4 regions of the Pseudomonas sp. SK3(2021) genome follow, and region 1 is predicted to be linked to each of the others. Evidence: predicted binding sites of a transcription regulator. Region 1 holds the regulator's gene; each other region holds the start of a gene.
What was found. Region 1 encodes sigma-54, which starts transcription at its own class of promoters, with help from an activator protein. Its sites were predicted from a motif close to ANTGGCATNNANNTTGCTNT; they were not measured.

Region 1 (4,741 bases):
GCCGGTGACATCGACGTGGTGACCTCGGTGGGCAACCTGGCCTACTTCGAACAGCTTCAAACCCAGGGCGATACCAAGCCGGTCCAGGGCTACGGCGTGACCATCCAGTACCATGCCGCGCAGAACCGCGTCGTACTGATCGACCGCGCCAAAGTCGTCGACAAGGACGGCAACATCACCCAGGGCGAGAAAATCGTCTACGACACCAACAAGAAGCTGGCCAGCGCCGGTCGCGCCACCGGCAGCAAGGTCACCGAGTCGCGCCCACGGATCGACATGGTCATCCAGCCGAAAAAGAAAACTGACGAGCAAAAGGCCCAGTAATGGCAACTCTGAAAGCTCAGCACCTGGCCAAGAGCTACAAGAGCCGCCAGGTCGTGCGTGACGTCAGCCTGTCCATCGACAGCGGCCAGATCGTCGGCTTGCTCGGCCCCAACGGCGCCGGCAAGACCACCTGCTTCTACATGATCGTCGGCCTGGTCCAGGCCGATCAGGGTCGCATCCTGATCGACGACCTGGATGTCAGCCACCAGCCGATGCACGGCCGCGCCCGCGCCGGGATCGGCTACCTGCCGCAGGAAGCCTCGATCTTCCGCAAGCTCTCGGTGGCCGACAACATCATGGCCATCCTCGAGACCCGCAAGGAGCTCGACAAGGCCGGCCGTCGCCAGGAACTGGAAAGCCTGCTGCAGGAGTTCCACATCAGCCACATTCGCGACAACCTGGGCATGAGCCTTTCCGGCGGCGAACGTCGCCGTGTGGAAATCGCCCGCGCACTGGCCACCGCCCCCAAGTTCATCCTGCTCGACGAACCCTTCGCCGGCGTGGACCCGATCTCGGTAGGCGACATCAAGCAGATCATTCATCACCTGAAGGCCAAGGGCATCGGCGTACTCATCACCGACCACAACGTCCGTGAAACCCTGGATATCTGTGAAACCGCCTACATCGTCAACGACGGTCAACTGATCGCCGAAGGCGACGCCGAAACCATCCTAGCCAACGAGCTGGTCAAGGAAGTTTACCTGGGCCATGAGTTCCGCTTGTAAGCCCTGAGGTGTTTGGCTGGTCGCCAGAGCGCCCGCCCCAATAGAACCCTGCTGTTTTTATTGTTACAGCGCTCTAGGCAAACACTTCAGTTTCAGGCATATAATTTGCTTATGTTTGGCGCTCACGCGCCCTGTAGTGGATGGCGCATGTGCGCCGGCGAATAAGGTGTTAAGCCCCTGCCATGAAACCATCGCTAGTCCTCAGAATGGGCCAGCAGCTGACGATGACACCGCAGCTGCAACAGGCCATCCGCCTGCTCCAATTGTCGACCCTGGACCTGCAACAGGAAATCCAGGAGGCCCTGGAGTCCAACCCGATGCTCGAGCGCCAGGAAGAAGGCGACGACTTCGATAGCACCGATCCGCTGGCCGACAACGCCGAGCAGAAGCCCAATACCGATATCCAGGAACCCTCCTACCAGGAAGCCGCCCCGACGGTGGACAACCTCGAGGACGGTGAATGGAACGAACGCATTCCCAACGACCTACCGGTCGACACCGCCTGGGAAGACGTCTACCAGACCAGCGCCAGCAGCCTGCCCAGCAACGATGACGATGAGTGGGATTTCACCACCCGCACCTCGGCTGGCGAAAGCCTGCAGAGCCATCTGCTCTGGCAGTTGAACCTGGCGCCCATGTCCGATACCGATCGCCTGATCGCCGTGACCCTGATCGACTGCATCAACAATCAGGGCTATCTGGATGAAACCCTCGAGGAAATCCTCGAAGCCTTCGATCCGGAGCTGGACATCGAACTCGACGAAGTCGAGGCCGTCCTGCACCGCATCCAGCAATTCGAGCCTGCCGGTATCGGCGCCCGCAACCTGGGTGAGTGCCTGCTGTTGCAGCTGCGCCAGCTACCTGCCAAGACTCCTTGGCTGACTGAAGCCAAGCGCCTGGTCACCGACTTCATCGACCTGCTCGGCAGCCGCGACTACAGCCAGCTGATGCGGCGCATGAAGCTCAAGGAAGACGAACTGCGCCAGGTCATCGAACTGGTGCAGAGCCTCAACCCACGCCCGGGCTCGCAAATAGAATCCACCGAAGCCGAATACGTGGTCCCCGATGTCATCGTGCGCAAGGACAACGAACGCTGGCTGGTGGAGCTGAACCAGGAGTCCGTGCCGCGCCTGCGCGTCAACCCGCAGTACGCCGGCTTCGTGCGACGCGCCGACACCAGTGCCGACAACACCTTCATGCGCAACCAACTGCAGGAGGCTCGCTGGTTCATCAAGAGCCTGCAGAGCCGTAACGAAACCCTGATGAAAGTCGCCACCCAGATCGTCGAGCATCAGCGCGGCTTCCTCGAGTACGGCGATGAGGCGATGAAACCACTGGTCCTGCATGACATCGCCGAAGCGGTGGGCATGCACGAGTCGACGATTTCACGGGTGACCACGCAAAAATTCATGCATACCCCTCGGGGCATTTATGAACTGAAATACTTTTTCTCCAGCCACGTAAGTACCTCCGAAGGCGGCGAATGCTCGTCCACGGCGATCCGCGCGATCATCAAAAAACTGGTCGCCGCGGAAAATCAGAAAAAGCCGTTGAGTGACAGCAAGATCGCTGGTTTACTGGAGGCACAAGGCATTCAGGTAGCCCGTCGTACCGTCGCCAAGTACCGCGAATCCCTGGGGATCGCGCCTTCGAGCGAACGGAAGCGGTTGATGTAGCCGCCGGGCTCGCCACAGCGTTCCAGTGGCAGGTCAATCGACCTGCCGCTTTATGCACTGGCAACGAAGGAGAAGCTGTATGCAAGTCAACATCAGTGGACACCAACTGGAAGTGACCGAACCTCTGCGCGCTTACATCGGCGAAAAACTCGACCGACTGGAGCGGCACTTTGACAAGATTACCAATGTGCAGGTAACGCTGGCCGTCGAGAAACTGAAGCAAAAAATCGAGGCCACGCTGCACATCCATGGTGGGGAAGTCGTCGCCAATGCAGAACATGACGACATGTATGCCGCAATCGACTTGCTCACGGACAAGCTTGACCGCCAACTGAAAAAGCATAAGGAAAAGCAACTCCACCTTCTCCAAGGCACGGGTCGCTAACACTCCCCTCCCATGATCCGACTTGAAAGCATCCTGACCCCCGGCCGTTCCCTGGTGAACGTGCCGGGCGGCAGCAAAAAGCGCGCCCTCGAACAAATTGCCAACCTGATCAGCCGAGAAGTGCCTGATCTGGAGATGCAAGATGTCTTCGAAAGCCTGATTGCCCGAGAAAAACTGGGTTCTACCGGTTTTGGCAATGGCATCGCCATTCCACACTGCCGCCTCAAAGGCTGTGAGTCGCCCATCAGTGCCCTGATGCACCTGGACGCTCCCATCGATTTCGACGCCATCGACGGCGCACCGGTCGACCTGCTGTTCGTACTGCTGGTCCCGGAAGCCGCCACCGATGCGCACCTGGAACTGCTCCGGCAGATTGCCAGCATGCTGGACCGCAAAGAGGTGCGCGACAAGCTGCGCAGCGCCACCAGCAACGAAGCCTTGTACAAGGTTGTCCTGGACGAACAGAACGGTCAGTAATCATGCGCTTGATCATCGTCAGCGGCCGGTCCGGCTCGGGTAAAAGCACCGCCCTCGATGTCCTCGAGGACAATGGCTACTACTGCATCGACAACCTGCCGGCCGGGCTGCTGCCCGAACTGGCCGAGCGGGCGCTGATCCATACCGAACTGACGCAGCCACTGGTCGCCGTTTCGATCGACGCCCGCAACCTGCCAAGCCACTTGTCGCGCTTCCCCGAACTGCTCGAGGAAGTACGCAGCCGGCATATCCAGTGCGATGTGCTGTACCTGGACGCCGACGAAGAAACCCTGCTCAAGCGCTTTTCGGAAACCCGCCGTCGCCACCCCTTGAGCAGCAACAATCGCTCTCTGGCCGAGGCGATTCAAGACGAAAGTCACCTGCTGGGTCCGATTGCCGACCTCGCCGACCTCAAGGTCAACACCACCAACCTGAACCTGTATCAACTGCGCGATACCATCAAGTTGCGCCTGTTGAACCAGCCGGAACCGGGCACCGCCTTCCTGGTGGAGTCTTTTGGGTTCAAGCGTGGCATGCCGGTCGATGCCGACCTGGTGTTCGATGTGCGCTGCCTGCCCAACCCGTACTGGAAGCCCGAGTTACGCGCCCAGTCCGGGCTCGACCAGCCGGTTGTCGAATACCTGGCCGCCCAGCCGGACGTCGAGGAAATGTTCCAGGACATCTCCAGCTACCTGCTGAAATGGTTGCCGCGTTTTGCCGCCAGCAACCGCGCCTACGTCACTATTGCCATTGGCTGTACGGGCGGCCACCATCGCTCGGTCTACCTGACCGAACGCTTGGGCCAAGTCCTGCAAAAGTCCCTGAAGAACGTCCAGGTTCGCCACCGCGACCTTAGCTGAAAGGATCTACCCCGCGATGCCTGCTCTGGAAATTGAAATCATCAACAAACTGGGTCTGCATGCCCGTGCCTCGGCCAAGTTCGTCGGCGTGGCCGGTCAGTTTCCTTGCCAGATCCGCGCCGGAAGAACGCCGGAGTCGATGGTCGACGGCAAGAGCATCATGGCGATGATGATGCTGGCCGCCGGCAAGGGCACCAAGATTCATCTGAAGACCGAAGGCGAACAGGAGCAGGAGGCGATGGAAGCGCTGGTGGCACTGATCAATAACTTCTTCGACGAAGGCGAGTAAGGTCG
Region 2 (4,741 bases), 600 kb from region 1:
CGAACTGCTCAAGGCCGACTGGCTGCAAACCCCGATCGGCGTGATGCTGGCGGTGGCCGATGCGCAGGCCCTGCATCTGCTGGAATTCTTCGACCGCCCGGCCTTGGCCACTGAGCTGAAGCGCCTGCAAGAGCACACCGGCTCGACCATCGGTTTCGGGCGTTTTGCCCCCATCGATCAGATCGAGAGCGAGCTGCGGCGATTTTTCGCCGGGGAGTCGGCGAGCTTTGCCACGCCGTTGGCGCTGAATGCTTCGCCCTTTACCCGCACGGTGTGGCAGGCCCTCAGGTCGATACCTCCAGGTGTGACCCGCAGTTATGCCGAGGTGGCGAGCAGCATCGGTTCGGCCTCCGCCGTGCGGGCCGTGGCCCGGGCCAATGGCGCCAACCAGATCGCCATCGTGATTGCCTGTCACCGGGTGATAGGTTCCGACGGTTCGCTCACCGGTTATGGCGGCGGGCTCTGGCGCAAACGCTGGCTACTCGAACATGAGCGGCGCCTGTATTCGCAGATTCAGGCGCGACAACACCTCAGGGCCGATGAACCCGTTGCAGGGTGAAGGTCAGCGGCGGGCTTTGCTGCACCACCCGCTCGCCATCGAGCACTTGCACCGCCAGGCGGTGCTCGCCGCGATCGATGTTCACCAATTGCAGGCTCGGCAGGTTGCCGGGCTGGCCGTAAGGCTGATCGTCCAGCAACAGGCGCAGGCGATGCTCGTTGAGCAGGGGCGGTTGCAGGCGCACCTCGACCTTGAAGGTGCCGTTATTGGCGCGCACCACGCCGCCATCCGCTACGCCGCTCAGCTCCAGGGTGGTGTAGGCCGGTGCGCGGGAGGGGGGCGTTTGTACTGGATCGACGCCGGGCGGTGTGAACGGCCTGGGCGCCTCGATGCGGTTCAGCGGCGCCAGCTCGACGGCCTGGCCGGGCACGCCGGCCGGCGGCTGGTCGCTGTAGGCCGTGTTGCCGTGGGCGTCAGTGTAGCGGTAGATCTGCGCGGCGGCCGGCAGGGCGGCCAGCAACAGCAGGTAGAGACAGTGCACACGCATGGCGGCTTTCCTGGGTGCTTGGGTCGGCGGCTTCAAGGATGAAATTGCCTCCAGCATAGAGCCGCGGACCGGCCCCGGGTTCGCCGCTTCAACCTTTGAACACACAAAGCTCGGCGATGGCGCGGATCAGTGCCAGTTGGCGCAGTGGTGCCCGATCAGCTCCGTGGGTGGCCTGGGCCAGCCACTGTGGGCACTGCGGGTCGTTGCGGTGGGGGCTGAAATCCGCCAGTTGCTGCAGCAGGCGTTTTTGTAACCGGTCAAGTTGCGGGCGGATCTGCCCCACCAGGTCCGGGCGCGGTGCGTTCGGTGCCTGGGCTTGTAGGGTCCACTCGGATAGATGGGCGTACTGCACCAGCTTGTTGGCCTCGATCTGCGCGGCGAAAAACTGTTCCACCGCCGCGCCGTCGAGTTTATAGGCCGGCGCCTGGGCCACCGCGCCGGCAATCACCTCACGCTCGCGCGGGCGATCTTCCACCGGTTTGTGGCTGTCCCATTTGCTCAGGGCCACCTGGTCGGCGATGGCCAGGCGTTCTTCGATGCTGGCCAGCAGTAGGACCAGGCTGGCCGGCGCTGGGGCGGCCTGGGCCGTTCCGGCGAGGAGGGCGGCGGACAGGGCAAGGCAGATTTGCAGGGGGGACGGCATGGCGGGCCTCGGTCGGGAGCGATGGTGTTGATATTCCAGGCGCGCACTATCGCAAGTCATCCGGCCAATGGGCAAAAAAAAACCCCGAGCTCTTTCGAGCCGGGGGCTTTTTCATTCACGCCGCGTGGGGCGGCGCTACCGGATCAGCAGCTGTAGTACAGCTCGTATTCCAGTGGGTGTACGAAGGTACGGACCTTGATTTCTTCTTCGCTTTTCAGGGCGATGTAGGCGTCGATGAAGTCGTCGCTGAAAACGCCGCCTTTGGTCAGGAACGCACGACCTTTGTCCAGCTCTTCCAGGGCTTCTTTCAGGCTGCCGCAAACTTGTGGGATCTCTTTCGCCTCTTCAGGCGGCAGGTCGTACAGGTTTTTGTCAGCGGCGTCGCCAGGGTGGATCTTGTTCTGGATACCGTCCAGGCCGGCCATCAGCAGGGCAGCGAAGGCCAGGTATGGGTTGGCAGCCGGATCCGGGAAACGGGCTTCGATACGGCGGGCTTTAGGGCTCGACACGTAAGGGATACGGATCGAAGCGGAACGGTTGCGAGCCGAGTAGGCCAGCATTACCGGAGCTTCGAAGCCTGGTACCAGACGCTTGTAGGAGTTGGTCGAAGGGTTGGTGAAACCGTTCAGGGCCTTACCGTGCTTGATGATGCCGCCGATGAAGTACAGGGCGGTGTCGGACAGGCCGGCATAACCTTCGCCAGCGAAGGTGTTCTTGCCATCCTTGGAGATGGACATGTGCACGTGCATACCCGAGCCGTTGTCGCCGTACAGAGGCTTGGGCATGAAGGTAGCGGTGCGGCCGTAGGCATCGGCCACGTTGTGTACGCAGTACTTCAGGGTCTGAACTTCGTCGCCCTTGTTGACCAGGGTGTTGAACTTCACGCCGATTTCGTTCTGGCCGGCAGTCGCCACTTCGTGGTGGTGAACTTCGATGACCAGGCCCATTTCTTCCATGGCATTACACATGGAGGTACGGATTTCGTGGTCGTGGTCGAACGGAGGAACCGGGAAGTAGCCGCCTTTGACGCCTGGACGGTGGCCTTTGTTGCCGCCTTCCACGTCCTGGTCGGACATCCACGAGCCTTGCTCGGAGAAGATCTTGAACATGGAGCCGGAGATGTCGGACTTGAACTTCACTTCGTCGAAGATGAAGAACTCAGGCTCTGGACCTACGAATACGGTGTCGCCGATACCGGTGGACTTCAGGTACTCCTCGGCACGCTTGGCGATGGCGCGTGGGTCGCGATCGTAGCCCTGCATGGTCGAAGGTTCGATGATGTCGCAGACCAGGATCAGGGTCGGCTCTTCGGTGAACGGGTCCAGGACGGCGGTTTCGTCAACCGGCATCAGGATCATGTCGGAGGCTTCGATGCCTTTCCAGCCAGCGATGGAGGAACCGTCGAACATTTTGCCGATTTCGAAGAAATCGTCATCCAGCGCATCACGGGCCGGCATGGTCACGTGGTGCTGAGTGCCTTTGGTGTCAGTGAAGCGCAGATCAATCCATTTGACGTCATGATCTTTGATGAGTTGAACCGACTTCGACATAGTGTCCTCCGGGTGGCTTCGGGCGAGTGTTGGTGTGCCCTTAGAATGTGGGTGATGCCGGCGCAGATACTCTGCCATGGCAACCTGCCTCACAAGGGAGCAAATTGCATGCCAGTGCCCTGAGTTGGGTTTTATGCCCCAAACTCACGCATTCCAGGCGGTATTTGGCCCGGAAGGGCAAAATCGCGCACCGCAATGTTGCGACTTTCTCTCTGCATGATCCATTTTGGTGCACTAAAAACCGAGTGCACATTAATTGGTTAAACCTTGAGCAATTTCCGCTATAATCCGCGCCCCCCTTTTTCGGCTGGCCCAGCGCGCGCTGTTTTCATGAAACTAATCGTTAAAGTTTTCCCGGAAATCACCATCAAGAGCCGCCCGGTACGGACGCGTTTCATCCGTCAGTTGGCCAAGAACATCCGTGCTGTGCTCCGCGACCTGGACCCGGCTGTGGTGGTCAATGGTGTGTGGGACAACCTCGAGCTGGAAACCGCCGTCAGCGAGCCGAAAGCCTTGAAGGAGATGACCGAGCGCCTGAGCTGCATGCCGGGCATCGCGCATTTCCTGCAGGTCGATGAATACCCGCTGGGCGACTTCGACGACATAGTCGCCAAGTGCAAGCAGCACTTTGGCGAGGCCCTGGCGGGGAAAGTTTTCGCCGTGCGCTGCAAGCGCGCCGGCAAGCACCCATTCAGCTCCATGGATGTGGAAAAATACGTCGGCAGCCAGTTGCGTCGGCAGTGCGGCGCCGCCGGAATTTCCCTGAAAGAACCGGAAATCGAAGTGCGGATGGAAATTCGCGACCAACGGTTGTTCGTGATCCACAGCCAGCACAACAGCATTGGCGGTTATCCGCTGGGCGCCCTGGAACAGACCCTGGTTTTGATGTCCGGCGGTTTCGATTCCACGGTGGCGGCCTACCAGATCATGCGTCGCGGCCTGATGAGCCACTTCTGCTTCTTCAACCTGGGCGGGCGTGCCCACGAATTGGGCGTGATGGAAGTCGCGCACTATATCTGGAAGAAGTACGGCAGCTCCCAGCGCGTGCTGTTCGTCAGCGTGCCGTTCGAGGAAGTGCTCGGCGAAATCCTCGGCAAAGTCGACAACAGTCATATGGGCGTCATTTTGAAGCGTATGATGTTGCGTGCCGCGTCGAGCATCGCCGACCGCCTGCACATCGACGCACTGGTCACCGGCGAGGCAATTTCCCAGGTGTCGAGCCAGACCCTGCCGAACCTCTCCGTCATCGACTGCGTGACCGACAAGCTGGTGCTGCGCCCGCTGATCGCCAGCCACAAGCAGGACATCATCGACCTGGCCAACGAAATCGGCACCGCCGACTTCGCCAAGCACATGCCGGAGTACTGCGGGGTCATCTCGGTGAACCCCAAGACCCACGCCAAGCGCCATCGCGTGGAGCATGAAGAGAAAGAATTCGACATGGCGGTGCTCGAGCGTGCGATCGAGCGGGCCAAACTGGTGCCGATCGATCGGGTGATCGA
Region 3 (4,741 bases), 2.0 Mb from region 1:
CCCGGATGCCGTGAGCCTGCCCCTGAAACTGGCGGTTGCCTTGCTCAAGGATGTCGACGGCAAGATTTCCATCGAACTGCCGGTGACCGGCGACCTCAACAACCCGCAATTCAGCGTCATGCCGATTGTCTGGCAGACCCTGCGCAACCTGATCGTCAAGGCGGCCGCCGCGCCGTTCAAACTGATTGGCGGGCTGGTCGCGGGCAGTGGTTCGGAAGACTTGGGCAGCGTCTCGTTCGCCCCGGGCTCGAGTGACTTGAGCCCGGAATCGGAAGCGGCGCTGGTCAAGCTGTCCAACGCGCTCAAGGAGCGTCCGGCCCTGCGCCTGGAGATCGAAGGTACCGCCGCGCAGAGCAGCGATGGTCCGCTGATCGCCGAGCAACGCCTGGAGCGGGAATACCAGTACAACTACTACAAGATGCTCCAGCGCCGCGGCGACAAGGTACCGGCCCAGGCCTCGCTGCTGAAGGTGCCGGAGGGCGAGAAAGGCCCGCTGCTGGAAGGCATCTATCGCACGCGCCTCAAGACCCAGCCACCAGCCGAATGGAAGGATCTGGGCAAGGAAGAGCGCACCGCGAAAATGCGTGAAGGCGTGATCAAGTTCTGGAGTGGCAGCGATGTGCTGTTGCGCCAGCTGGGCCAGGAACGGGCCAGCAGCATCAAGGACTTCCTGGTGGACAAGGGCCAACTGGCGGACGACCGGGTCTACTTCATCGATGCCAACCTCGGCCAGGCCGAAAGCGACGGTCGGGTCATTACCCCCATGCACCTGGACGCCGAATAACCGCCCTTCCCGCCGCCCCGGGAACGGGTCGGCCCTGCGGTTTTCCCGCCACAAACAGAACAGGCCCCGACACACTGTGCCGGGGCCTGTTCTGTTTGCAGAGGAGCCACCTCCCTGTGGCCATTCGCATGAACCTTCAGGGAAGCGGTAGATAAGTCATCTACCGCATCCTCTCCCTGTCCCGGAAAGAAGCTTGAGGCCTACTCGGTTTTCAAACCGTCAGCCGATACCGCCTTCACGCCCTTGATATTCTTGGCGATGTTGACTGCGGTTTCTTTCTGCGCCGCGGTCAGAGCAGTGGTGGAGGACAGGGAAACCACGCCCTTGTTGGTTTCGACCTTGATGTCGGTACCAGGAATGCCTTTTTCAGTTACGAGATCCGCTTTGACTTTGGTGGTGATCCAGGTGTCGGAAGTGGCTTCCTTGGCCTTGGTCACTTCACCCGCCGCGAGCACCATTGGCGCCTGAGTAGCTTGAGAGGTCTGGGCAAATGCAACGTTAGCCATGGTCAGGGTCAGAGCGGTAGCAGTTGCAGCAGCGATAGCGAACGTCTTCATACGAGTAACTCCTGTTCTTCTGGAAAACCTGCTCCAAGTCCTGGCAGCAGGGTTACTTAAGTAGATTGCAGGCGTTATGCCAAGTTCATAAAAACAATAAAGCCTTTAAATATCAATGAGTTATAAAACTGACAGAGCACTTTCGATCATGCAAAATGCATGACCGGCGAATAATCTGCATGCAAGTTGCATTTCCCGCTGGAGAGCTAACTTCCTGAATTCTCGATACTTTCCCAAAAGGCGCAGCGGCGCGTGGCGTTTCACGGACCGAGCCAGCGAGAACCGGGCTCAACTGCCGCTGGCGGTGCAACCCTTGGGGGAGTAATCCGCGGGGACCGTGGTGGTGCAGACCCAGCCATCGGCCGTGGTGCGGGTCAGGGTGACGGTCTTGTTCAACACCGGCGCCGGTGCATTGAGGATGGTGCAGCCAATGGTTCCTGCCCCGGTCGAGGCAGAACCCGCGGCGGTCATGGTGCAGTTCGATGTCGCCGCCTTGCCCCCCACCAGCTCCAGGGTCGGGTCGCTGCCCTGGTTCAGCACGTCCTCGAAGTTGACCTTCAGCGCCGAGGCTTCGGCCAACGCCGCGGTGACCTTGGCCCGCGCCTGGTATTTGGAATACAGCGGCATGGCAAAGGTGGCCAGGATGCCGATGATCGCCACGACGACCAGCAACTCGATCAAGGTAAAACCTTTCTGATACTTCATTTATCTGCTCCAAGCAGGGGATATCCAGGGGTCTGGGCACTCACCAGACAGCCATAGCACAGCCTGTGCCAGCGCCTGCGCCCCCGGGAAAACGGGAGCTTAGCGACGCGGACCTGCAGCAGTGAGCGCCAGAAGTCGCACTATCTGACACTTTTTGTCAGCCAAGTGCCCTGAGCCACTCGCCGTGACGGGCTACGCTGTCACTCGACCATCGATTCCATTCACGGCCCTCCCTATCCAAGGAACGTATCGGGCCATTCAAACTCTATGAGCCGGACGCCGCGCCCACACGGCGATCCATTCGCTAACGCACAGGGCATTGCCGGCCCTGAGGATCCATCATTACCCGGGGACTCGACACCATGGCGGTCAAAGCAGCAAAAGTCAGTGTTTACCTGTGGGAAGGCACCGACAGGCAAGGCAGCAAACTGCGCGGCGAATTGAGCGGCCATACCCCTTCGCTGATCAGGGCCCAACTGCGCAAGCAAGGCATCAGCCCGGCCAGGGTCAGGAAGAAATCCAGCTCGCTGTTCCAGCGCACGCCCCCGATCAAGGCTCGCGACATCAGCCTGTTCACCCGGCAGTTGGCGACCCTGATCAAGGCCGGCGTGCCGCTGCTGCAGTCGTTCGACATCATTGCCGAGGGCTTCGATAACCCGAACATGCGCAAACTGATGGCCGAGCTGAAACAGGACATCGCCGCCGGCAGCAGCTTCACTGGCGCATTACGCAAGAGGCCGCGGTATTTCGACGAGCTGTACTGCAGCCTGGTGGATGCCGGCGAACAGGCCGGCGCCCTGGAAACCCTGCTGGAGCGGGTGGCGACCTACAAGGAAAAAAGCGAGAACCTCAAGACGCGAATCCGCAAGGCCATGACCTATCCCCTGGCGGTGATCTGCGTGGCGCTGGTGGTGACGGGGATCCTGCTGGTCAAGGTGGTGCCGCAATTCCAGTCGATGTTCCAAGGCTTCGGCGCGCAACTGCCGGTGTTCACCCAACTGGTCATCGCCCTCTCGGAATTCGTGCAGCACTGGTGGTGGCTGCTGGCGGGCGCTCTGTTGCTCAGCGCATTCGGCCTGCGCCATGCCCACCGGCGCTCACCACGCTTTCGCCACTGGCTGGACGCGGGCCTGCTGAAACTGCCGTTGGTGGCGCCGCTGCTGTACAAGTCCGCGGTGGCCCGCTACGCCCGCACCTTGTCCACCACCTTCGCAGCCGGGGTACCGCTGGTGGAAGCCTTGAGCTCGGTCGCCGGAGCCACCGGCAATCAGGTGTTCAAGCATGCGGTGAACCGCATCAGGCAGGACGTGGCGACCGGCATGCAATTGCACTTTTCCATGCGCGCATCCGGCATATTTCCCGGCATGGCGATCCAGATGACCGCCATCGGCGAAGAATCCGGGGCCCTGGATGGCATGCTGGAAAAAGTCGCGATCCACTACGAGGAAGAGGTCGATACCCTGGTCGACACCCTGAGCAGTCTCATGGAGCCCGTGATCATGGTAGTTTTGGGCACCCTGGTCGGCGGCCTGGTGGTCGCCATGTACTTACCCATCTTCCAACTCGGCACAGCGATCTGAACATGTCATTGACTGAGGTCCTGGCCAGCTATCCGCTGGTCTTCGTAGCATCGATGCTGGTCCTGGGCCTGATTGTCGGCAGCTTTCTCAATGTGCTGATCTGGCGTCTGCCAAAGATGCTCGAGCGCGACTGGCACGCCCAGGCCCGTGACATCCTGGGGCTGCCCGTCGAGCCTGCCGGACCGACCTACAACCTGTTGCTCCCGCACTCCCAGTGCCCCCACTGCGCCCACCCGATCCGCCCCTGGGAAAACATCCCGCTGTTCAGTTACTTGCTGCTGCGCGGACGCTGCTCCGCATGCAAGGCACCGATCGGCCGGCGCTACCCGCTGGTGGAGCTGAGCTGCGGCCTGGCCTCGGCGTTCGTGGCCTGGCATTTCGGCTTTGGCTGGCAGGCCGTCCTGATGCTGCTCCTGAGCTGGGGCCTGTTGGCAATGAGCCTGATCGATGCCGATCATCAACTGTTGCCCGACGTACTGGTGCTGCCGCTGTTGTGGCTGGGCCTGATCGTCAATGGCTTCGACCTGTTCGTCAGCCTCCACGATGCGCTGTGGGGCGCCGTGGCCGGCTACCTGTGCCTGTGGTCGGTGTACTGGTTGTTCAAGCTGCTGACCGGCAAGGAAGGCATGGGGCACGGCGATTTCAAGCTGCTGGCCATGTTCGGCGCCTGGGGCGGCTGGCAGATTCTGCCGATGACCCTGCTGCTGGCCTCACTGACAGGAGCCCTGGCCGGGATCGCCCTGCTGCGTCGCAACCGCGCGCAAATGTCCACGCCTATTCCTTTCGGCCCCTTTCTGGCGATTGCCGGCTGGATTGCCTTGCTCTGGGGTGGTCAAATAACCGTCTCTTATTTGCAGTTTGTCGGTTTCAGATGACCAAGCCTGTTTTCAAACCCTGGATCCTCGGCCTTACCGGCGGTATCGGCAGTGGCAAAAGTGCCGCGGCCCAGCACTTCATCGACCTGGGCATCCATGTGGTGGATGCCGATCACGCCGCCCGCTGGGTGGTGGAACCCGGCCGTCCGGCCCTGGCCCGCATTGCCGAACATTTCGGCGACGGCGTGCTGCAGGCCGATGGCCAGTTGGACCGCGCCGCGCTGCGCACGCTGATCTTCG
Region 4 (4,741 bases), 1.3 Mb from region 1:
ACGATCGCGGTGTAGATCACCGTGAAGCCTACGCCTTTGCACTGGATCCACACTTGCGCGGCGATGTCGGTCACAGTGCCGAAGCCGCCCAGCGATGGCGCGGCGAACACACCGGTGAGGATCGCGCCGAGGATACCGCCGATACCGTGCACGCCGAAGGCATCCAGGGAATCGTCGTAGCCCAGCTTGCGTTTCAGGGTGGTCGCGCAGAAGAAGCACACCACGCCCGCTGCCAGGCCGATCACCAGGGCGCCCATCGGACCTACGGTGCCAGCGGCAGGCGTGATCGCCACCAGGCCGGCAACCACACCCGAGGCGATACCCAGGGCGCTTGGCTTACCGTGGGTCAGCCACTCGGCGAACATCCAGCCCAGCGCGGCGGCGGCGGTGGCGATCTGGGTCACCAGCATCGCCATGCCGGCGGTGCCGTTCGCGGCGGCGGCGGAACCGGCGTTGAAGCCGAACCAGCCGATCCACAGCATGGCTGCGCCCATCAGGGTGTAACCCAGGTTGTGCGGCGCCATGGGGGTGGTCGGGAAGCCTTTACGCTTGCCCAGCACCAGGCAAGCCACCAGGCCGGCGATACCCGCGTTGATATGCACCACGGTGCCGCCGGCGAAGTCCAGCACGCCCCAGTCCCACATCAGGCCGCCGTTGCCGGACCAGACCATGTGCGCGATCGGCGCGTAGACCAGGGTGAACCAGATGGCCATGAAGATCAGCATGGCGGAGAATTTCATCCGCTCGGCAAAGGCACCGACGATCAGCGCCGGGGTAATGATGGCGAAGGTCATCTGGAAGGTGATGAACACCGCCTCGGGGAACAGCGCCGCCGGGCCGGTCAGGCTCGCCGGGGTAACGCCGGCCAGGAAGGCCTTGCCCATGCCGCCGACGAAGGAGTTGAAATTGACGACGCCCTGCTCCATGCCGGTGGTGTCGAACGCGATGCTGTAGCCATAAATGACCCACAGGATGCTGATCAGACCGGTAATGGCGAAGCACTGCATCATCACGGAAAGAATGTTTTTCGAGCGCACCATGCCGCCGTAGAACAGCGCCAGGCCGGGAATGGTCATGAACAGCACCAAGGCTGTCGAGGTCAGCATCCAGGCGGTGTCGCCGGAATTGAGGACTGGGGCTGCCACTTCGTCCGCCGCCATGGCCAGGCCAGGCATTACGATGGACAGCAGGGCTCCTAGCCCTGCGATTTTACGCAGAGTCATATTGTTTTCTCCTGGGGCGTTGGGTTTGGGGCGGCTTAGATGGCGTCGGTATCGGTTTCGCCGGTACGGATGCGAATAGCCTGTTCCAGATTGACCACGAAGATCTTGCCGTCACCGATCTTGCCGGTGTTGGCGGCCTTGGTTATCGCCTCGATGACCCGATCAAGATCCTTGTCGTCGATGGCGACGTCGATCTTCACCTTGGGCAGGAAGTCGACCACGTACTCCGCGCCGCGATACAGCTCGGTGTGCCCCTTCTGCCGGCCGAAGCCCTTGACCTCGGTAACGGTAATGCCCTGCACGCCGATCTCGGACAGCGACTCGCGCACGTCGTCCAACTTGAACGGCTTGATGATGGCAGTGACTAGCTTCATGAAACTTTCTCCCGAATTGGTGGACTTGCCCCAGGAAAACAAACCCGACTCAAGTCTAAGCGCAGTGCCTGGCTTTGTAACGCATCGTCGGCCTTCCTCGACCAGACCGACGCCAGCTAACCGCTGCTGGCGAAACACTTCCCCGCTCCGCCTGCCGCACTGCATTCGTCACAGCGACTGCATCAGTGCATGGGTCATCAGCGACTAAGCAGAAACCTTGCCATCTCGTGAAAACCCACTGATTTCAGTCCCTTGGCCGCAACCACGGAGACCACTTCGCCATCATCGCCACGGATACGCACAACAACAGTGCGCCACTGCCCGGCGCGATGCGCGAAAAGCGTGCATCCCCGCCTGCCAATTGACTATAGACAGTGCGTGATACACTGCCCGCCATTGTTTTTCAGGACACCTCCCATGCTCGCGCCCAAAGACCTCCTCGATGCCCTGAGCGGCCATGCCGCCCGTCTGTTCAGCGGCGACACACCACTGCCCCGCGCCGAAATCGAAAGCCAGTTCAAGGCCTTGCTGCAAAGCGGCTTCAGCAAGCTGGACCTGGTCAGCCGGGAAGAATTCGACAGCCAGATGGTCGTGCTGGCCCGCACCCGCGCCCGCCTGGAAAGCCTGGAGGCGAAGGTGGCCGAGCTGGAAGCGAAGCTGACACCGTCCGCCGAGTAATCCGCCCTCCTCATCGTGAGCCAGCTTGCTGCTACCCAGGCCATGTCAAGCCTGTGGCAGCGAGCTTGTTCGCACCAGCCCTGCAATAAACGACACATCCTGTCTGCATTCCCCTCTGCCCAATCCATAGCACCTGACTATCCTTCCAAGACCGCAGGAAGCGGCAAGCGCATCTCAAGGAACGAGTCATGTCTCTGGCCATTGTCTACAGCCGTGCCCAGACCGGCGTGCAAGCGCCGTCCGTGTCGGTCGAAGTCCATCTGGCCAACGGCCTGCCGGCCCTGACCCTGGTGGGCCTGCCCGAAGCGGCGGTCAAGGAAAGCAAGGACCGGGTGCGCAGCGCCATTCTCAATGCCGGCTTCGATTTTCCGGCCCGGCGCATCACCCTCAACCTCGCCCCGGCCGACCTGCCCAAGGACGGTGGGCGCTTCGACCTGGCAATCGCCCTGGGCATTCTTGCCGCCAGCGTACAGGTGCCGACCCTGGCCCTGGAGAATGTCGAATGCCTGGGCGAGCTGGCGCTTTCCGGTGCGGTTCGTCCGGTGCGCGGCGTGCTACCGGCAGCCCTGGCCGCGCGCCAGGCCGGACGCACGCTGATGGTGCCGCGGGCGAATGCCGAGGAAGCCTGCCTGGCGTCAGGATTGAAGGTGATCGCAGTCGATCATTTACTGGAAGCCGTCGCCCACTTCAACGGCCATACCCCCATCGAGCCCTATGCCTCGGATGGCCTTCTCTACCAGAACCGGCCCTATCCCGACCTGAATGAAGTGCAGGGCCAACTGGCCGCCAAACGCGCGCTGCTGGTGGCTGCGGCCGGTGCGCACAACCTGCTGTTCAGCGGCCCGCCAGGCACCGGCAAGACCTTGCTGGCCAGCCGCCTGCCCGGCCTGTTGCCGCCGCTGGAGGAACAGGAAGCCCTGGAAGTGGCCGCCATCCAGTCGGTCACCAGCCACATTCCCCTGAGCCATTGGCCGCAACGGCCGTTTCGCCAGCCACACCACTCTGCGTCAGGGCCAGCACTGGTGGGGGGAGGCTCGAAACCGCAACCCGGGGAAATCACCCTCGCCCATCACGGTGTGTTGTTCCTTGATGAGCTGCCGGAGTTCGACCGCAAGGTATTGGAGGTGCTGCGCGAGCCGCTGGAGTCCGGGCAGATCGTCATTGCCCGGGCCCGCGACCGGGTACATTTCCCCGCGCGCTTCCAGCTGGTGGCGGCGATGAACCCCTGCCCCTGTGGATATCTGGGCGAACCCAGTGGCCGCTGCCGCTGCACCCCGGAGCAGATCCAGCGTTATCGCAACAAGCTCTCCGGGCCGCTGCTCGACCGCATCGACTTGCACCTGACCGTGGCCCGGGAAAGCACCGCCCTCAACCCCAAGCCCCAGGCTGGGGATAACACCGCGCAAGCCGCGGCCCTGGTGGCCCGCGCCAGGGAGCGACAACAACGACGCCAGGGTTGCGCGAATGCTTTTCTCAACCTGCCGGGCCTGCGCCGGCATTGCCAGTTATCCACAACCGACGAGCGCTGGCTGGAAACCGCCTGCGAACGCCTGACCCTGTCCCTGCGCGCAGCCCACCGCCTGCTCAAGGTCGCCCGTACCCTGGCGGACCTCGAGCAGGCCGAGCAGATCAGCCGCGAGCACTTGGCCGAAGCCCTGCAGTACCGGCCGGCCGCGAGCTGAGCATGATCATTCCTTGCTCAGGTCCACCAACGGCGTCGGCCGAACTTCGGTCTGCCGGCCACTCTGGATCTGGCTGATCTCGGCCAGGGATTTATCCACAGCCGCCTTGTCGGCCAACAGGCTGTAGCGGATCTGAAATGGCTTGCTCTGCCTGGCCTCGATGGTTGGCACCAGGCCCAGCGGGCGCTGGTAGCGACGGTTGTAGGAGAAACTGGTGCCCGGCTCCAGGCCGGTCACGTAACCCTGGCCCTGGGTATCGGTGTTTTTCCACAGGGAGAACACCGGCAGCTGCCGGGTATTGAAGCCCACCGCAACGCCCAGGCTGCCGGCCTTGTTGTGCAGCACCGCCAGGGTATCGCCCTGGGCATCGGCATAAGGCACCACGTTGTAGACGGTCTCGTCGTAATCCCGGGTCGGGCCGCGGTAGGTCTGCCAATCGGCAAGATCGGCCTTGGCTTTGTCATTGAAGGGCGACACCTGCTTAACCGGTGCAGCGAACTTCGCGCCCTCTTCGAGGAACGGCGTGCTGAAGTTGCTGTGATACAGCGCCTGGTACTCCTTCGGATAGTCGCCATTGTTGGTCAGGGTGTCGTTGAGAGCGAAACTGACGCTGCCCGGCTCGGTCACCAGCTCGGTGGCCACCGAGAAATCGACTTTCTTGAACGCCTGTTCCTTGAGCTCGCCGCGCAGGCTGATGGCGTATGGCGGTTTCTCGTCGATATGCAGGGTGACCTTGTTTGCCGGGATGTTTGCCGCGCGACCGTGCAGGGTCAGCAACTCGCCA

Region 2: a site for sigma-54 is predicted at 3,336-3,355, ahead of glnA (glutamate--ammonia ligase). Genes of this name have one in related genera too.
Region 3: a site for sigma-54 is predicted at 2,100-2,119, ahead of IF690_RS25410 (pilin). Genes of this name have one in related genera too.
Region 4: a site for sigma-54 is predicted at 1,803-1,822, ahead of glnK (P-II family nitrogen regulator). Genes of this name have one in related genera too.

What each region holds. Positions count from the first base shown of each region.
Region 1 covers NZ_CP061943.1:1,242,279-1,247,019, reverse strand. The annotation lists gene lptA (lipopolysaccharide transport periplasmic protein LptA) at 1-324, shown strand, start outside; gene lptB (LPS export ABC transporter ATP-binding protein) at 324-1,049, shown strand; gene IF690_RS05500 (RNA polymerase factor sigma-54) at 1,232-2,725, shown strand; gene hpf (ribosome hibernation-promoting factor, HPF/YfiA family) at 2,805-3,110, shown strand; gene ptsN (PTS IIA-like nitrogen regulatory protein PtsN) at 3,123-3,587, shown strand; gene rapZ (RNase adapter RapZ) at 3,590-4,447, shown strand; gene IF690_RS05480 (HPr family phosphocarrier protein) at 4,464-4,736, shown strand.
Region 2 covers NZ_CP061943.1:643,244-647,984, forward strand. The annotation lists gene IF690_RS02910 (bifunctional transcriptional activator/DNA repair enzyme AdaA) at 1-559, shown strand, start outside; gene IF690_RS02915 (DUF4124 domain-containing protein) at 531-1,046, opposite strand; gene IF690_RS02920 (chorismate mutase) at 1,135-1,689, opposite strand; gene glnA (glutamate--ammonia ligase) at 1,833-3,239, opposite strand; gene thiI (tRNA uracil 4-sulfurtransferase ThiI) at 3,570-4,741, shown strand, end outside.
Region 3 covers NZ_CP061943.1:5,740,038-5,744,778, forward strand. The annotation lists gene IF690_RS25400 (DUF748 domain-containing protein) at 1-784, shown strand, start outside; gene IF690_RS25405 (BON domain-containing protein) at 985-1,341, opposite strand; gene IF690_RS25410 (pilin) at 1,630-2,046, opposite strand; gene IF690_RS25415 (type II secretion system F family protein) at 2,409-3,626, shown strand; gene IF690_RS25420 (prepilin peptidase) at 3,629-4,501, shown strand; gene coaE (dephospho-CoA kinase) at 4,498-4,741, shown strand, end outside.
Region 4 covers NZ_CP061943.1:6,475,268-6,480,008, forward strand. The annotation lists gene IF690_RS28890 (ammonium transporter) at 1-1,223, opposite strand, end outside; gene glnK (P-II family nitrogen regulator) at 1,259-1,597, opposite strand; gene IF690_RS28900 (accessory factor UbiK family protein) at 2,015-2,275, shown strand; gene IF690_RS28905 (YifB family Mg chelatase-like AAA ATPase) at 2,464-3,957, shown strand; gene IF690_RS28910 (aldose 1-epimerase family protein) at 3,964-4,741, opposite strand, start outside.